DNA from 3 places in the Serratia sp. Sp408 genome. Region 2 is predicted to be linked to each of the others. Evidence: predicted binding sites of a transcription regulator. Region 2 holds the regulator's gene; each other region holds the start of a gene.

Region 1 (5,947 bases), 640 kb from region 2:
ATTAATGCCGGCGTTTCGGTCGCCCGCAACGCCGGTCTGGCGGTGGCGAGCGGCAAATATGTCGCCTTTCCCGACGCCGACGATCTGCTGGCGCCGGAAATGTATTCCACGTTGATCGAAATGGCTGAAAATAATCAGTTGGATGTCATGCAGTGCAACGGTGAACGTTATTTCACCCAGCAGAATGAATTAAAAGAAATTATTCCTGCTGCGCGTCTGTCATCGACCGGGGTAATTAGCGGCGTGCAATGGTTTGAGCGTGCCTTGAAAACGCGAAAATTTATTCATGTGGTGTGGCTGGCAATATATCGGCTTGATTTTATTAAGCAGCATCGGCTCTATTTTGAACCCGGTCTGCACCATCAGGATATTCCCTGGACCACCGAAGTGATGTTTAATGCCCAACGGGTACAATATCTCAGTACGCCGTTGTATCGGCAGCGGGTGCATGACCGCTCGATCAGCAATCGGCGTCGCACCGGCGCGGCCAACGTCGAATATCAGCGTCATTATATGAAGATCGTCGAGATGCTGGTGGCGCTTAACCGCCGCTATGCCGACAAGATTAGGCTGCGACCGGCGTTTCATTGGCAGATCGCCCGTGAAGCGCTGGGTATTTGCCACAGTATTCGCCGTGAGCCGGAGTCGGTGGCGCAACAGCAGATTACCCGCGAGTTCTACCGTCGCGGCATCGACCGATTGATGACCGCCAACGCGCGCGGCCTGAAACAGGCCTGGCACGTCTTGTTATGGCGCTCGCGGCTGAAACAGTGGCGCTTTGATGGGCACAGTACCAAACCGGCCGCACAATAATAACCGGGTGACGCGGTTGCGGCGTAACGTAGGCAGGGTATAATCCCCCTCCAATCAGCTGGAGATAAACACATGCTTGCAGGTATGCCGTCACTGAATCATCTGGAGCAGCAGGAAGCTGCGGATCGCATCCGTCAATTGATGGAGCAGGGCATGAGCAGCGGTGAAGCGATTGCCGTGGTTGCGCAGCAGATCCGCGAACAGCATCAGGGTGCCCGGGTTGCCGTCATGTTTGACGAGGAAGACGAGGATGCGCCGGGTATGCAACCGGATGCCGAGCCGCAAGATGACGAAGACGAAGACGATTATTAAGCGTTGAACAGGTTCCGCCTGTTCATCAAACCAAAGCCCGGGTAACCCGGGCTTTGGCTATTTTACCTGTCCATCACCCTTGCACCATTACCGCCGCGGCAGCCTGAGTGGCGATTTCAACCGCCTGCTCGGTGGTCGGTGCACAGGCCAGCGCCACGCCCAGACGGCGTTTGCCGCTGATGTCAGGCTTGGCGAACAGCCGCAGCTGGTTGTGCCCCTGCAATGCCTGATCCAATCCGCCAAAGCGCAGGTCGCTGCTGGTCAGCTCCGGCAGGATAACCGCCGATGCCGCCGGACCGAACTGGCGAATAGCGCCGATCGGCAGACCCAGGAAAGCGCGAACGTGCAGGGCAAACTCCGACAGATCCTGTGAAATCAGCGTCACCATGCCAGTATCGTGCGGGCGAGGGGAGACTTCGCTGAAAATGACCTCATCGCCGCAAACGAATAGCTCAACGCCAAACAACCCGTAACCACCCAGCGCAGTGACCACCCGCTCGGCTATCGCCTGGGCGCGTTGCAACGCTAGCGGCGATATGCATTGCGGCTGCCAGGATTCACGGTAATCGCCATCTTCCTGACGGTGACCGATCGGCGCGCAAAAATGTACGCCGTCCACCGCGCTGATGGTCAGCAAGGTAATTTCAACATCAAACTTGACCAGTCCTTCGACAATCACCCGTCCACCGCCGGCGCGACCGCCCTGTTGCGCATATTCCCAGGCTGCCGCCAACTGCGAGGCGTCACGGATCAGGCTCTGGCCTTTGCCGGATGAGCTCATCACCGGTTTGATAATACAGGGGTAGCCTATGTCGTCGACCGCCTGATAAAAGGCGTCCTGGCTATCGGCAAAGCGGTAGCTGGAGGTCGGCAGGGCAAGATTCTCTGCCGCCAGACGGCGAATGCCTTCGCGGTTCATGGTCAGGCGAGTCGCTTCGGCGCAGGGCACGACACGGTGGCCCTGTTGCTCCAGTTGCACCAGCATGTCGGTGGCGATGGCTTCAATTTCCGGTACGATGTAGTCAGGACGTTCCTGCTCGATCAGCGTCTTCAACGCCTGGCCGTCCAGCATGTTAATCACGTGGCTGCGATGCGCGACGTGCATTGCCGGGGCATTGGCATAGCGATCGACGGCAATCACTTCCAACCCAAGACGCTGGCATTCGATTGCCACCTCTTTACCCAGTTCGCCGGAGCCGAGCAGCATGACACGGGTGGCGGAGGGGCACAGTGCGGTTCCAATAGTAAACATAGTCTGGTCCCTGATGTGAAAATTGACGGGGCTAAAAACAGGCGCGCAGTATATACGAAAACGATTGCGCCGACATCCTTCCGGCGGAAGCGCGCAGGCCATTTTGCAAAATTAGTCCTGTAACCTGCTGTTTTAATAAGGAACGAAAAAATTTGCCCTGTCACGACGATTATGCGTTAATAACTGGCGGCGAAAGAAGACCTACAGAACGCAGGGCCTTCGCGCCGTAAGTGCCGTCAAGGCAGGTTTATCAAGTAAAGGAAAGTCAAATGACTAAGATTACCGGTCACGTAAAATGGTTCAACGAAAGCAAAGGCTTCGGCTTTATCACTCCAGCCGATGGCTCGAAAGATGTTTTCGTGCATTTTTCCGCTATCGTCAGCGATGGTTTCAAAACTCTGGCAGAAGGTCAGCAGGTTGAATTCTCCATCCAGGACAGCCAACGTGGCCCAGCCGCAGCCAACGTTGTTGCCATCTAACGCAACGTCGCTGCCAAAAAACCCGCTTCCGGCGGGTTTTTTTATGGCTGCAATCCAGAAAGTTCGCTATCTCTGTTATCATCACACCTTATTACGGTGCTGGCCAGCCGGTCGCGCCGCCTTTCCATCTGCCATATAAGAGTTATCGCCGTGAGCACAGTTTCCTTTTCTTCCCTGCCGCTGCCAGCCGAACAGTTGGCCAACCTCAATGAACTGGGGTATGCCGAAATGACACCGGTACAGGCTGCCGCGCTGCCTGCCATCCTCAACGGGCAAGACGTGCGCGCCAAGGCAAAAACCGGCAGCGGCAAGACGGCGGCGTTCGGTATTGGCCTGCTGGACAAAATCAACGTCAGCCAGGTGGCGACCCAGGCGCTGATTTTGTGTCCAACGCGTGAGCTGGCCGATCAGGTCAGCAAAGAGCTGCGCCGCTTGGCGCGTTTCACGCAAAACATCAAAATCCTTACCCTGTGTGGCGGTCAGCCGATGGGCGCTCAGCTGGATTCGCTGGTGCATGCGCCGCATATCGTGGTGGGAACGCCGGGCCGTATCCAGGAACACCTGCGTAAGAAGACTCTGGTGCTGGATGAGGTGAAAGTGCTGGTGCTGGACGAAGCCGACCGCATGCTCGACATGGGCTTTGCCGACGACATTGACCAGGTAATCAGCTACACGCCGCCGCAGCGCCAAACGCTGCTGTTTTCCGCGACCTATCCCGCGGGCATCGAGCGCATCAGCGACCGGGTGCAACGCGCGCCGTTGAGCGTGGAAGTCGACGACGGCGACGCGCCAACCACCATCGCTCAGCGCTTTTACGAAACCACCCGCGATCAGCGTCCGGCGTTGTTGGTGGCCGCCATTCGCCATTTTCAGCCAACGTCTTGCGTGGTGTTCTGCAATACCAAACGCGATTGTCAGAGCGTGTTTGAAGCATTGGAGGCACGCGGCATCAGCGTGCTGGCACTGCATGGCGATCTGGAGCAGCGCGATCGCGATCAGGTGCTGGTGCGTTTTGCCAACCGCAGCTGTCGCGTGCTGGTAGCGACCGACGTCGCCGCACGCGGTCTGGATATCAAGGATCTTGAACTGGTGGTCAATTACGAACTGTCGTTCGACCCGGAAGTGCATGTGCACCGCATTGGCCGTACCGGCCGTGCCGGCATGAGCGGGCTGGCCATTAGCCTGTGTGCGCCGCAGGAAATGACACGCGCCCACGCGCTGGAAGAGTATCTGGACTGCAAGTTGCAATGGGCGTCAGTCAGTGAATTGAGCGGTGCGTCAACGGCACCGCTGGAAGCGGAAATGGCCACGCTGTGCATTGACGGCGGCCGCAAGGCGAAGATTCGCCCCGGCGATATTCTCGGGGCGTTGACCGGAGAGGCGGGTCTGACCGCGGCCGAGGTCGGTAAAATCGATATGTTCCCGGTGCACGCCTACGTGGCTATCCGCAAGGCCAGCGCGCGCAAGGCGTTGCAACAATTGCAGCAGGGCAAGATCAAAGGCAAAAGCTGCAAGGCGCGGCTGCTGAAATAATAACAGGCGGGGGCGCTTGAACCCCCGCACTATAACGCCTTATACTGTATATAAGTACAGTGTTTCAACCTTTGAGGAATACACAGATGGCAGTTGAAGTAAAATACCTGGTGGTCAGAAACGGTGAGGAAAAAATGACGTTCGCAAGCAAGAAAGAAGCCGATGCCTACGACAAAATGCTCGATCTGGCCGACAGTCTTGGCGAGTGGCTACAACAGGCGCCACTAACGCTGGAGGAAGAGCAACGCGAAGCCCTGAGCTTCTATCTGGCAGAACATAAAGAGGCGCTGACGCAAATTCTGCGTGGTGCAGCGCCGCAGGCGGTGAGCCAAAAACCGGCCAAGGCCAAGGGCGACAAGCCGGCCGCGAGCAAAAATCCCCAGTCGCAGGCAGAAAAGCAGGCGGCGTAGCGGTTTATGTTGCAGCATTGTAATGAAAAAGGGTCTAGAATGAGCCGCGGAATAACTTTCTTCAGCCGCTTTGAGCCGGATATCCTGGCTGGGCGCAAAACCATTACTCTACGGGACGCCAGTGAGTCACACTTCCAGCCCGGGGATGTCTTGCGCGTCAGCCGTCATGAGGACGGCGTGTTTTTCTGCCTGATTGAAGTGCTGTCGGTGACGCCAATCCGTCTGGAGGCGTTGACCGAACAACACGCCAAACAGGAAAACATGCCGCTTGGCGAGCTGAAGCAGGTTATCAAGGAAATCTATCCGGGGTTGGACGAACTGTTTGTGATTGCCTTTATCAAACGCTAGCCCACGGCCCGACCCGTTGTTCGCAGCGGGGCTGCCCCCCGGATAGTGATAACCACAACGGGAGGACATATGAACAAAACGGGATGGTCATGGGTGGTCGCACTGGTGGCGGTAGCTGGATTGACCGGTACGGCACAGGCGCAACAACTGCGTAGCGCCAAGGTTGCGCAATGCAGCGGCCTGCAGGCGGCGGACGTAGCGGCGCAGGTAAAACGCGATTTCTTGCAAAACCGCATTACGCGCTGGGATGCTGACAAGAAGCAACTGGGCACCGCAACGCCGATTGTCTGGGTCAGTCCGGACGCCATCGTCGGCAAAGATAATGTCTGGCAGGTGCCGCTGACGGTGCGTGGCAGCAAGACGGACAAAATCTACAACGTAACGCTCAACTGCAACCAGGGCGAAATCGCTTACAGCGTCGCGGAGTAACTTCCTCCGGTTATCGTAACCGCTCTGCCAAGGGCGCCATGTGCGCCCTAATGATGACCGCACTTTACCCTCGAGTTAACCGAGCCAATCTCCGGCTGCTCAACACAAGTTTTCATCCCCATACGTAAGTTGACAAAAGATCCCCTAATCTGGTGGCTAACTGCGCGCGGCCTGGCAATGCCGTTGCGCGTCGACATACTGGTGAGGAGCGACAATGAAAAACAACTGGATGCAGCAGATTCAATCGATGTTGGGGCAGAAAGCCGGGGCCGCTGGCGGAAGTGAAGGCATCGGCAAGCTGCTGGCACCTACCGCGCTGGGCGGTTTGGTTGGCGTACTGCTGGCTAACAAGTCGTCACGCAAACTGGTGG
Region 2 (5,947 bases):
TCGGCTATACCGATGAAAGCGAAGGCGCCGTGATTGAACTGACCTATAACTGGGGCGTCGACAGCTACGAAATGGGTAGCGCGTTCGGCCACCTGGCGCTGGGCGTTGATGACGTTGCCGCCACCTGTGACAACATTCGCCACGTCGGCGGCAACGTGACCCGCGAAGCTGGCCCGGTTAAAGGCGGCACCACGGTCATCGCCTTCGTTGAAGATCCAGACGGTTATAAAATCGAGCTGATCGAAAACAAGCACGCCGGTCACGGCCTCGGCAACTGAGTTTCAGGGCGCTTACCGCGCCCTTTTTTATCCAGGAATGATAACCGCCTGCAAGGCGGCACAAAATTTGTCATAATGCGCGCTGCATTCGATGAAGATAAGAAACTGATGGCCGAAAAAAGTGATCTTAACGCCCTGTGTGGTCGTTTTCGTGGGTTTTATCCCGTAGTAATAGATATCGAAACCGCCGGCTTCAACGCCCGCACCGACGCGCTGCTGGAAATAGCCGCCGTCACGCTGAAAATGGACCAGGACGGCTGGCTGCAGCAGGACGAAACGCTGCATTTCCACGTTGAACCGTTCGAAGGCGCCAACCTGCAACCTGAAGCGCTGGCCTTCAACGGTATCGATCCGCATAACCCGCTGCGCGGTGCGGTCAGCGAATACGATGCGCTGCACGCCATTTTCAAGGCTGTGCGCAAGGGCATTAAAGATCAGGGCTGCAACCGGGCGATTATCGTGGCGCACAACGCCAACTTCGATCACAGTTTCCTGATGGCCGCCGCAGAACGCGCCGGATTGAAACGCAATCCGTTCCATCCGTTTGCCACCTTTGATACCGCTGCGCTAAGCGGGCTGGTGCTCGGGCAAACCGTGCTGGCCAAAGCCTGTATCGCCGCCGGCATGGCGTTTGACAGCAGCCAGGCACACTCCGCACTGTACGATACCGAACAAACCGCCCTGCTGTTCTGCGAGCTGGTCAATCGCTGGAAACGCCTCGGCGGCTGGCCGCTGGCCGTCGGCAACGTTGACTGAGCGATAAAAAAACGGGCGGCGTATGTGATATACGCCGCCCGTTGTCATTACAGGAAACCGCCGTTATGGCTGCTGGTCTTCCTGCTCTTTGTATTTTTCTGCCGTTTCCTTGATCAACTGCTGCAACTCACCACGCTGATACATTTCGATGATGATATCGCAACCGCCAACCAGTTCGCCGTCCACCCACAGCTGTGGGAAGGTTGGCCAGTTGGCGTATTTCGGCAGTTCGGCACGGATGTCGGGGTTTTGCAGAATATCAACGTAGGCAAAACGCTCGCCACAGGCAGACAACGCCTGAACGGCCTGAGCGGAGAAGCCGCAGCTTGGCAATTTTGGTGAACCCTTCATGTACAGCAGAATCGGGTTCTCAGCGATTTGTTGCTGAACTTTTTCAATCGTCGTCATTTTATTGCTTCCTCAAGCCATCTCAGGGCTACAACATGCATCACATCCGCTATTGTAGCGGCTGGGCGGCTGGCAAAAAAACGCCATCTTTTGCAAGGACATTCTGCCAGCACCGACCGCGCAGCGTCGGCAACGCCATTTCGATCAAACATACACTCAGAATAACATTTTTAATCTGACCATTTCACTAATATATTTTGCCAAGTGCTGCAGCTTTAATCCCCAGCCAGTCGCGTCGCAGACCATTTTTCATCCATTCGGCAGCGTTTTTTGCGTTGATTAAAAATGCCATTAACGTTTTCTCACAATATGGATTATTATTTATAGGTTCTCCGCTGTTTTATATGGCGTATTTGGGGAATACTGTCATTCTTTCGTAGTTTGTTTCGGGGCCAAGGTTGGTAACGTCAACATGCGTTTAATTATTACGCTCTTTGTGCTGTTGTTTACACAGCTGTTTCTCAATCTGGCGCATGCCGCGCCACAGGCTCGCGTTGCCGCTGAGCAGCGTAAAACCCATGTTAATGAGGCACGCCCGGACGATCGCAAGAAAAAGAAAGCGCTCAAGGCGGCCAAGAAAGCCAAAGTCACTACACCGCAAAAGACGACCGCGTTAAAAACCCGCAAAACATCGACCATAAAAACGGCAAAGAAGACCAGTCGAATTAAATCGTCGCGTAAAACCACGCAGGTTGCCAAAATTCGCGTTACGCCGCCGAAGAAAGGCTATAAAAAAGGTTATGGTCGCCACCGCACTGCGGGTTTGGCCACCACCAAGCGGCTGCGTAACGAAAATCTGCTGCATGATGAAAAACCGCTAAAACTCAGCGCTGCGCATAAAAAACGTTATCAGCACGCCAAACAGACCGCGATGGCCAAACTGATGAACCAGATGGGCAAACCCTACCGCTGGGGCGGTACTTCACCACGCACCGGCTTTGATTGTAGTGGACTGATTTATTACGCCTATAAGGACGTGATGAAAATCAAGATGCCGCGCACCGCCAATGAAATGTTCCACCTGCGGGATGCGGCGCCGATCAAGAAGAACGAACTCGAAAGCGGAGACCTGGTGTTCTTTCGCATAAATAACCGCGGCGCGGCTGACCATGTGGGGGTTTATCTGGGCAACGGCAAATTTATCCAGTCGCCGCGCACCGGGGAGGAAATCCGCATCAGCCAGCTTGATAATGATTACTGGCAAAATCATTACGTCGGTGCCCGCCGCGTGATGACGCCAAAAACCATTCGCTGACGCAACAAGACGATGGCGGCCTCGCCCGGCCGCCATCGTGCCGTTCCCTTCTCTCTTGCCATAACTCTTTTGCCCCGATTTAGCACGCTTTAACTCCTTTTCCTGTCGGGAAATTGCTACCATTAATAACCTCTAAAAAAGAGTGGTTACTGGCGATTCGTTCGCCAAAGTCCCCGGATGGGAACGCCAGATTGGCGCCATATAAAAGAAGGAGAAAGCAATGTCGTTTACACTACCTGCTCTACCGTATGCCAAAGATGCGCTTGAACCGCATATCTCGGCAGAAACGCTGGAATACCACTATGGTAAACATCACAACGCTTATGTGGTTAACCTGAATGCGCTGATCGACGGCAGCGAGTTTCAAGACAAATCATTGGAAGAGATCGTTAAAACCGCCAGCGGCGGCATCTTCAACAACGCCGCGCAGGTGTGGAACCACACCTTTTACTGGCATTGCCTGTCGCCACAGGGCGGCGGTGAGCCAAACGGTAAACTGGCAGAAGCAATCAATCGGGCCTTCGGTAGCTTCGATAAGTTCAAGCAGGCGTTCACACAATCAGCGGTAGGCAATTTTGGCGCCGGCTGGACCTGGCTGGTAAAGAAAAGCGACGGTTCGCTGGCTATCGTTAATACCTCGAATGCAGCCACCCCGCTGACCGGCGAGGACAAGCCGCTGCTGACGGTAGACGTGTGGGAGCACGCTTATTATATCGACTACCGCAATGCGCGGCCGAACTATCTGGAAAACTTCTGGGCGCTGGTGAACTGGGCGTTCGTAGCGGAAAACCTGGCGTAATTGGCCAATACGCGGCAATAAATAAAAAGGCGCAGTTCATATTGAGCTGCGCCTTTATTGATTAAGTCAGGATTCAGTTCAATGCGGCAGTGAAGCTGAAGGCAATAATCATCGCCAATGCACCCAGGGTGGTGAACAAAGACATTTTTAAATCGGTATCCATCAAAAACTCCTTATCAGATAATCTGCGCCAAGCATAAAATCCACAGTATTGGTGCGTCAAATCATTTTCCCACAGTTCCCCAATAAAATCTTGTTATCATTCCACGCTTATAATGTTGATTAGCACTTCCACTTTTGCTCAATATGCGACAAAATTCGCAGTTCACTGCTGCGCACCGGCAATTGAGTCCCTCCAGGTCAAGTGGCTGACGACTTCCACACTAAAAACCAAGTTTTCGTGACTCTGGAGAAGGATCTGCGTAGGCAAACGATTAACAACATGCTTACATGCTAAATACATGTGGGTTTAGGAGTCATTCTTTACATGGCAACGATTAAAGATGTGGCCAAACGCGCGGGCGTTTCCACCACCACCGTTTCGCACGTCATCAATAAGACCCGTTTCGTCGCCGAAGAGACCAAGGCGGCCGTTTGGGCTGCCATTAAAGAGCTGCATTATTCCCCAAGCGCCGTTGCTCGCAGTTTGAAGGTCAATCACACCAAATCCATTGGCCTGCTGGCAACCTCCAGCGAAGCGCCCTATTTCGCTGAAGTGATTGAAGCGGTGGAAAACAGCTGTTACAGCAAGGGCTACACGCTGATTCTGTGCAACTCGCATAACAATCTGGACAAACAGCGCGCCTATCTGGCGATGCTGGCGCAAAAACGCGTCGACGGCCTGCTGGTGATGTGCTCCGAATATCCTGACCAACTGCTCGGCATGCTGGAAGATTATCGCAACATCCCGATGGTGGTGATGGACTGGGGCGCCGCGCGCGGTGACTTCACCGACACCATCATCGACAATGCCTTCGAAGGTGGCTATCTGGCAGGCCGTTATCTGATTGAACGTGGCCACCGCGACATCGGCGCCATTCCCGGGCAACTGTCGCGCAACACCGGCGGCGGCCGTCATCAGGGTTTCCTCAAGGCATTGCAGGAAGCCAATATCGACATCCGTGACCAGTGGATTGTCCAGGGCGACTTCGAGCCGGAGTCCGGTTATAAGGCCATGCACCAGATCCTGTCGCAAAAACAGCGCCCGACCGCCGTGTTCTGCGGCGGCGACATTATGGCCATGGGCGCAATCTGCGCTGCCGACGAGCTCGGGTTGCGCGTGCCGCAGGATATTTCAGTGATCGGTTATGACAATGTACGCAACGCGCGTTACTTCACCCCGGCGCTGACCACTATCCATCAGCCAAAAGAGCGTCTTGGTGAAATGGCATTTACCATGCTGCTGGATCGCATCATCAGCAAACGCGAAGAATCGCAGGTCATTGAAGTACACCCCAAATTGATCGAACGCCGCTCGGTCGCCGACGGCCCGTTCGTCGATTACCGCCGCTAAAGCACCGGCCGGGGGGCGCGATTGCGCTACTCCGGCAATATCACCTCGCTCAACCATTCCTGATTCAGCGTTTCACTGTCGCCGAGATAATCCAGCAACCACGCCATCGCCGGCGACTGCGCGTTCTGCTGCCAGGTCAGGCAACAGGCGCTGGGCGGGAACGGTTCAGGCAGTTGCAACGCCACCAGTTCCCCCTGCTCAATCAACGGCAATACGCGATGTGCCGGCACCATGCCGACGCACAAGCCATCACGCAAACAGTCCACCGCCGATACCCAGTCCGGTACCAGCAACCGCCGTTGGTTATCCAAAGACCAGGTGACGCGCTTGGGCAAGGTGCGTGAGGTGTCCTCCAGCACCAGGGAGGGAAATGGCCGCAGCCGATCGTCATCCAGCGGGCCGGGCAAAACCGCCAGCGGATGGCTGGCGCTGACCACGCACAGCCAGTTCATAAAACCCATGTCGCGAAAGGCAAAGCCGCCACCGGTCGGCACCGCGCGCGTTGCGCCAATTGCCATATCGGCACGCCCGTCCACCAGCGCATCCCACACGCCGTTGAACACTTCCGGCTGTACCCGCAACTCGACGTCCGGGAAATGACGGTAGAAATCCAGCACCAGTTGCCGGCTACGCTGTGGTTTGACGATGATATCGACGGCGATCTTCAACTGGCCGCGCCAGCCGTTGGCCACCTGCTGACACTGACGACGGGTGTCGAGCATTTTTTTGATGACAGCGCGCGATTCCTGAACAAACAATGCGCCGGCAGGCGTCAGCTCCACGTCGCGATGGCGCCGTTCAAACAGCGGCACCGCCAGCCACTGCTCCAACTGACGTACGGTATAACTCACCGCTGACGGCACGCGATGCAGTTCCTGCGCTGCCGCGCTGAAACTGCCGGTACGCGCCACGGCGTCGACCACATCAAGGGAATATTC
Region 3 (5,947 bases), 920 kb from region 2:
TGAAGGTTGATGGCAAGGTGGAAACGCGTAAACGCTGCAAGATCGTTGCCGACCAGGTGGTCGAATTCGCCGGCAGTAAAGTGACGGTAAAACCCTGAACACGGTCAAGTAAAAAAGGCGCCTCAGGCGCCTTTTTTATTACCGAGACAAACTTACTTACGCCGCCAGGTGGTGCCCTGCGGGCCATCTTCCAGCACGATACCCATTTCGTTCAGGCGATCGCGCGCGGCATCCGCCAGCGCCCAGTCTTTGGATTTGCGCGCATCGTTACGCTGTTTGATCAACGCCTCGATTTCCGCCACTTCTCCGTCGTCGGCCTGTGCACCGCTTTGCAGAAACGCTTCCGGTTCTTGTTGCAGCAGGCCGAGCACCTTGGCCAGTTTACGCAATTCCGCCGCCATTGCGTTAGCGGCCGCCATGTCTTCGTTCTTCAAACGGTTCACTTCACGCGCCAGATCAAACAGGGCGGAATAGGCTTCCGGCGTGTTGAAGTCATCATCCATCGCTTCACGAAAACGGGCCTCGAACTCGGCGCCACCGTCAGGAGTCGCCAACGGATCGGTACCGCGCAGCGCGGTGTACAAGCGCTCCAGCGATGCACGCGCCTGCTTGAGGTTCTCTTCGCTGTAGTTCAGTTGGCTGCGATAGTGGCCGGACATCAGGAAGTAACGCACGGTTTCTGCGTCGTAATAGCCCAATACGTCGCGAATGGTGAAGAAGTTGTTCAACGACTTGGACATCTTCTCTTTGTCGATCATCACCATGCCGGAGTGCATCCAGTAATTGACGTATGGACCGTCATGGGCGCAGCTGGACTGGGCGATTTCGTTTTCGTGGTGCGGGAACATCAGATCCGAACCACCACCATGGATATCGAAATGGGTACCGAGCTGCTTGCAGTTCATCGCCGAACATTCGATGTGCCAGCCAGGACGGCCAGCGCCCCACGGCGACTGCCAGCTCGGCTCGCCCGGCTTGGACATTTTCCACAACACGAAATCCATCGGGTTACGCTTGACGTCGTCAACCTCAACGCGCGCACCGGCCTGCAACTGGTCCAAATCCTGGCGCGACAACAGACCGTAATCCGCATCGCTGTCGATGGCGAACATCACGTCACCGTTGCTGGCGACATAGGCGTGACCGCGAGCGATCAAACGCTCGGTGAGCTCGATGATCTCGGCGATATGCTGTGTGGCTCGCGGTTCCAGATCCGGACGTTCGATCAGCAGCGCATCAAAATCGGCGTGCATTTCTGCCAGCATGCGACCGGTCAGTTGATCGCAGGTTTCACCGTTTTCCGCCGCACGGCGGATGATTTTGTCGTCAACGTCGGTCACGTTGCGCACGTAATTCAGATCGTAACCGAGGTAACGCAGATAACGCGCTACTACGTCGAAAGCAACAAAGGTACGCCCGTGGCCAATGTGGCACAGGTCATAAATGGTTACCCCGCACACATACATACCGACTTTTCCGGCATGAATAGGTTTGAATTCCTCTTTTTGACGACTCAGGGTATTAAAAATCTTTAGCATCGGGACATTCCGTGGTGTGCGTAGTAACAGTATTAATAACAGGGATCAGCGTATTGAACCGCGAAGGCCGATCTAATGCAAGGTCAAGGCCAAGGTTTGCGCTGGCGGGCGACAGAAACCTGCGATCTGGTTGATGAGTTATAACATAACATCCCCGTTTGTGGCGACGGCGTGTCCGGTTGCCGCTACTGACTCGCCAAAGGAGATATGTTATAAGGTCGTTCTGATTGTTCACACCTGTTTTGTGGCATCTCACTTCATCTTGTTAGGATTAAAACTATGGTTACTTTCCACACCAATCACGGCGACATCGTCATCAACACCTTCGCTGACAAAGCACCGGTCACCGTTGAAAACTTCCTGAACTACTGCCGCGCTGGTTTCTACGACAACACCATTTTCCACCGTGTTATCAATGGCTTTATGATTCAAGGTGGTGGTTTTGAACCTGGCATGAACCAGAAAAGCACCCAGTCGCCAATCAACAACGAAGCCAACAACGGCCTGAAAAATACCGTTGGCACCCTGGCGATGGCGCGCACCAACGATCCGCACTCCGCTACCGCGCAGTTCTTCATCAACGTGGCAGACAATGATTTCCTGAACTTCCGCGGCGAGAACGCACAGGGTTGGGGTTACTGCGTATTTGCCGAAGTGGTTGAAGGCATGGACGTGGTCAATAAAATCAAAGGTGTGAAAACCGGCCGCAGCGGCATGCACCAGGACGTGCCGGTAGAAGACGTGGTGATCACCAGCGTTACCGTCAGCGAGTAATCGCGGCGGCATGAGCACGCTGTTTATCGCAGACTTGCATCTATGCGCACAGGAACCGGCAATTACTGCCGGTTTTCTGCGTTTTTTACAGCGAGAAGCCATTCAGGCAGAAGCGCTCTACATTCTTGGCGATCTGTTTGAAGCCTGGATTGGCGACGACGATCCCGAACCACTGCACGCTGAAATCGCCGCCGCCTTGAAAGCGCTGCAACAGGCTGGCGTCCCGTGCTATTTCATCCACGGCAACCGTGATTTTCTGCTCGGCAAACGCTTTGCCAACGCCAGCGGCATGACGCTACTGCCGGAACAGCAGGTGGTGGAGCTGTACGGTCGACGGATACTGATCCTGCACGGCGATACCCTGTGCACCGACGATCTGCCCTATCAAAAGTTTCGCCGTCGGGTACATAACCCGCTGATCCAGAAACTGTTCCTGGCGATGCCTTTACGCTGGCGCCTGAAGATCGCCGCCAATATGCGCGCGCGCAGCCAGCAAAGCAATCAGCATAAATCGCTGGACATCATGGACGTCAATCCACAGGCGGTTGAGCAGGCGATGGTGCAACATCAGGTACACTGGATGATCCATGGCCATACCCACCGCCCTGCGGTACATTCGTTGCAACTCGCCAACGGCAAAGCGCAGCGAGTGGTGCTTGGCGCCTGGCATCATCAAGGTTCGATGGTCAAGGTCACCGCCGACGCCGTTGAGCTGATCCCATTCCCGTTCTGATTGCCACGCTGACGCTGTACTAAAAATTTTAGCGCTTTTGACGGCGAAAAGCGGCCACGCAACCGTTTTCCTCGCCGTGTACCCATGATATGCTCTACGCCCTCAAACGGCCTGCCTCCGCTGGCAACCGGCCGATGCGTGAACAATCTACAGGAGCCTTACATCCATGGGAGCCAACGCTGCTTCAGCCGCCAATACCAAGGCTAAAATCGCAATTGTAATGGGATCAAAAAGTGACTGGGCCACCATGCAATTCGCGGCCGAGGTTCTGACTTCACTTGATGTCCCGTTCCATGTCGAGGTCGTCTCCGCTCACCGCACGCCGGATAAACTGTTCAGCTTTGCCGAACAGGCAAGCGCCAACGGCTTTGAGGTGATTATCGCCGGTGCCGGCGGCGCAGCGCATCTGCCAGGCATGCTGGCGGCGAAAACGCTGGTACCGGTGCTGGGTGTGCCGGTGCAGAGCGCGGCTTTGAGCGGCGTTGACAGCCTGTATTCCATCGTCCAGATGCCACGCGGCATTCCAGTCGGCACGCTGGCGATCGGCAAGGCCGGCGCAGCGAACGCCGCGCTACTGGCGGCACAGATTGTGGCACTGCACGATGCCGCACTGGCACAGCGTCTGGCCGACTGGCGCCAGGCGCAAACCGATGAGGTGCTGAACCATCCGGACCCGCGGGAGGATGCATGAAACCGGTTTGCGTACTCGGCAACGGACAGCTCGGGCGCATGCTGCGCCAGGCCGGCGAACCGCTGGGCATCGCCGTTTACCCTGTCGGGCTGGATGCCGAACCCGAAGCGGTGCCGTACCAAAACAGCGTGATCACCGCCGAAATCGAGCGCTGGCCAGAAACGGCGCTGACGCGCGAACTGGCGACGCATAACAGCTTCGTCAACCGCGATATCTTCCCGCGTCTGGCCGATCGCCTGACGCAAAAACAGCTGCTCGATCGGCTCAATCTGGCTACCGCGCCGTGGCAACTGCTGGCGGATGCCGCCGAATGGCCGCAGGTGTTCGCCTCGTTGGGTGAGCTGGCAATTGTCAAACGCCGCGTCGGCGGCTATGACGGTCGCGGCCAATGGCGTTTGCGCGATGGTCAGCAGCACGAATTGCCGGCCGATGCATACGGCGAATGCATCGTCGAGCAGGGCATCAACTTTTCGGGTGAAGTGTCGCTGGTCGGTGCACGCGGTCATGATGGTCAATGCGTATTCTATCCGCTGACCCACAACCTGCATGAAGACGGCATTCTGCGCACCAGCGTGGCGCTGCCTACGCCAAACCCGGCGTTACAGCAGCAGGCGGAACAGATGCTGTCGGCCATCCTTGATGCGCTCGACTACGTCGGCGTAATGGCGATGGAGTGCTTTATCGTCGGCGACAAACTGCTGATTAACGAACTGGCGCCGCGGGTACACAACAGCGGGCACTGGACGCAGAACGGCGCGTCAATCAGCCAGTTCGAGCTGCATCTGCGGGCTATTCTCGGCCTGCCGCTGCCCAAACCGGTGGTCAATACGCCGTCGGTGATGGTCAATCTGATTGGCACCGCAGTGAATACCGCCTGGCTCGGCCTGCCGCTGGTGCATTTGCACTGGTATGACAAAGAGGTGCGCGAAGGTCGCAAAGTGGGTCACCTCAATCTCAACGATCCCGACGCCGACGCACTGGCGCAGGCACTTGAAGATCTGACTCCCCTGCTGCCGGCGGAATACCGCAGCGGCCTCGACTGGGCGCGGCAAAGGCTGGCCTAATTCCTGGTCTTCGCTGACCGGCAGCAAAAAGGGCGTGGTTCCAATGAATCGCGCCCTTTTTTATTGCCGTACCGCCAAAAACGGTGACTATGACGGTAATTCGCTGTCTTTGATATCGGCTATCGGCCCAAGGATGCGACGATCAAATTCGCGCAACGGCTCACCACCTTCAACGCGTTTTGGCCAGTCATGGTTTGCCAGCGCACCGCGTCCCAGGGCGATCAGATCGGCGCCCTGTTGCAGCAACGCTTCTGCTTTGGCAACCTCATGCAGACCGCCGTTGGCAATAATCGTTACCTCAGGCGCATATTTTCGCGCCAGCGCAACCAGCGACAGCCCGCCGTCGGCAAACGCCGGCTGCCAGGCCTGATGCTCGGTGAGATGGATATAATCTACCCCCGACTCAGCCAACAGGGTAAATACCGTGCGCGCATCCTGCTCGGCGTTTTCCCACTTGTGCTGAAAGTCATTCACCTTGCCCTGTGAGATACGGATGCCAACCAGCGCATCATTGCCGAGCCGGCTGCGGACGGCGTCGATCACCGCCAGGTTCAGCGACATGCGTTGCGCGGTATCCCCACCCCATTTATCGCTGCGCAGATTGGTGTGTTTGGTCAGGAACTGATCCAGCAGATAACCGTTCGCAGCGTGGATCTCTACGCCATCAAAGCCCGCCTGACTGACCGCGCGTTCGGCGGCCCCGGCAAAGCTGTCGATAATAGCGCGGATTTCTGCATCGCTCAGTTGGCGCGGCAACGGGTACTGCCCCTCACCGCGATAGAACGTCAACTGCTCTCCCTGCGGCTGAACGGCGGAGGGTGCCACCGTACCCTGGCGGTAACGATCGCTCTGAGACAGCGCCCCCGCATGCTGCAACTGGGCAATCATCTTGCCGCCATGCGCATGCAGCGCGTCGGTGATGCTCAACCAGGCGTTGGCCTGCGCGTCATTTATCAGTCCCGCCTGGAAATCATAGGTCTGCGACCATTGGTCATCAATATAGATACCTTCAGTAATCGTCAACCCAAAGCCACCGCGGGCAAAATCCTGGTAGTAACGTTGCATTCGTTCACTGGCGATGCCGTCTTGCGACGCGGTTACGCGGGTCATTGGCGCCACCACCAGACGATTGCGCAAGCGTAGGCGA

What was found. Region 2 encodes PurR, which represses purine synthesis genes. Its sites were predicted from a motif close to CANGCAAACGTTTGCNTG; they were not measured.
Region 1: the regulator PurR is predicted to act here: its motif matches at 2,431-2,448, upstream of purT (formate-dependent phosphoribosylglycinamide formyltransferase).
Region 3: the regulator PurR is predicted to act here: its motif matches at 3,101-3,118, upstream of purE (5-(carboxyamino)imidazole ribonucleotide mutase).

What each region holds. Positions count from the first base shown of each region.
Region 1 covers NZ_JBXUFT010000001.1:1,833,894-1,839,840, reverse strand. Annotated here, with positions in the region: gene AC2AXP_RS08755 (glycosyltransferase) at 1-813, shown strand, start outside; gene AC2AXP_RS08750 (YoaH family protein) at 886-1,125, shown strand; gene purT (formate-dependent phosphoribosylglycinamide formyltransferase) at 1,199-2,377, opposite strand; gene cspE (transcription antiterminator/RNA stability regulator CspE) at 2,647-2,856, shown strand; gene dbpA (ATP-dependent RNA helicase DbpA) at 3,007-4,389, shown strand; gene AC2AXP_RS08730 (YebG family protein) at 4,476-4,799, shown strand; gene yqfB (N(4)-acetylcytidine aminohydrolase) at 4,839-5,147, shown strand; gene yebF (protein YebF) at 5,217-5,576, shown strand; gene AC2AXP_RS08715 (tellurite resistance TerB family protein) at 5,791-5,947, shown strand, end outside.
Region 2 covers NZ_JBXUFT010000001.1:1,195,381-1,201,327, reverse strand. Annotated here, with positions in the region: gene gloA (lactoylglutathione lyase) at 1-278, shown strand, start outside; gene rnt (ribonuclease T) at 354-1,034, shown strand; gene AC2AXP_RS05700 (Grx4 family monothiol glutaredoxin) at 1,098-1,442, opposite strand; gene AC2AXP_RS05695 (C40 family peptidase) at 1,855-2,697, shown strand; gene sodB (superoxide dismutase [Fe]) at 2,918-3,496, shown strand; gene cydH (cytochrome bd-I oxidase subunit CydH) at 3,570-3,659, opposite strand; gene purR (HTH-type transcriptional repressor PurR) at 3,984-5,009, shown strand; gene punR (DNA-binding transcriptional activator PunR) at 5,036-5,947, opposite strand, start outside.
Region 3 covers NZ_JBXUFT010000001.1:273,050-278,996, reverse strand. Annotated here, with positions in the region: gene ybcJ (ribosome-associated protein YbcJ) at 1-98, shown strand, start outside; gene cysS (cysteine--tRNA ligase) at 153-1,538, opposite strand; gene ppiB (peptidylprolyl isomerase B) at 1,818-2,312, shown strand; gene AC2AXP_RS01345 (UDP-2,3-diacylglucosamine diphosphatase) at 2,323-3,045, shown strand; gene purE (5-(carboxyamino)imidazole ribonucleotide mutase) at 3,212-3,736, shown strand; gene purK (5-(carboxyamino)imidazole ribonucleotide synthase) at 3,733-4,800, shown strand; gene AC2AXP_RS01330 (NADH:flavin oxidoreductase) at 4,888-5,947, opposite strand, start outside.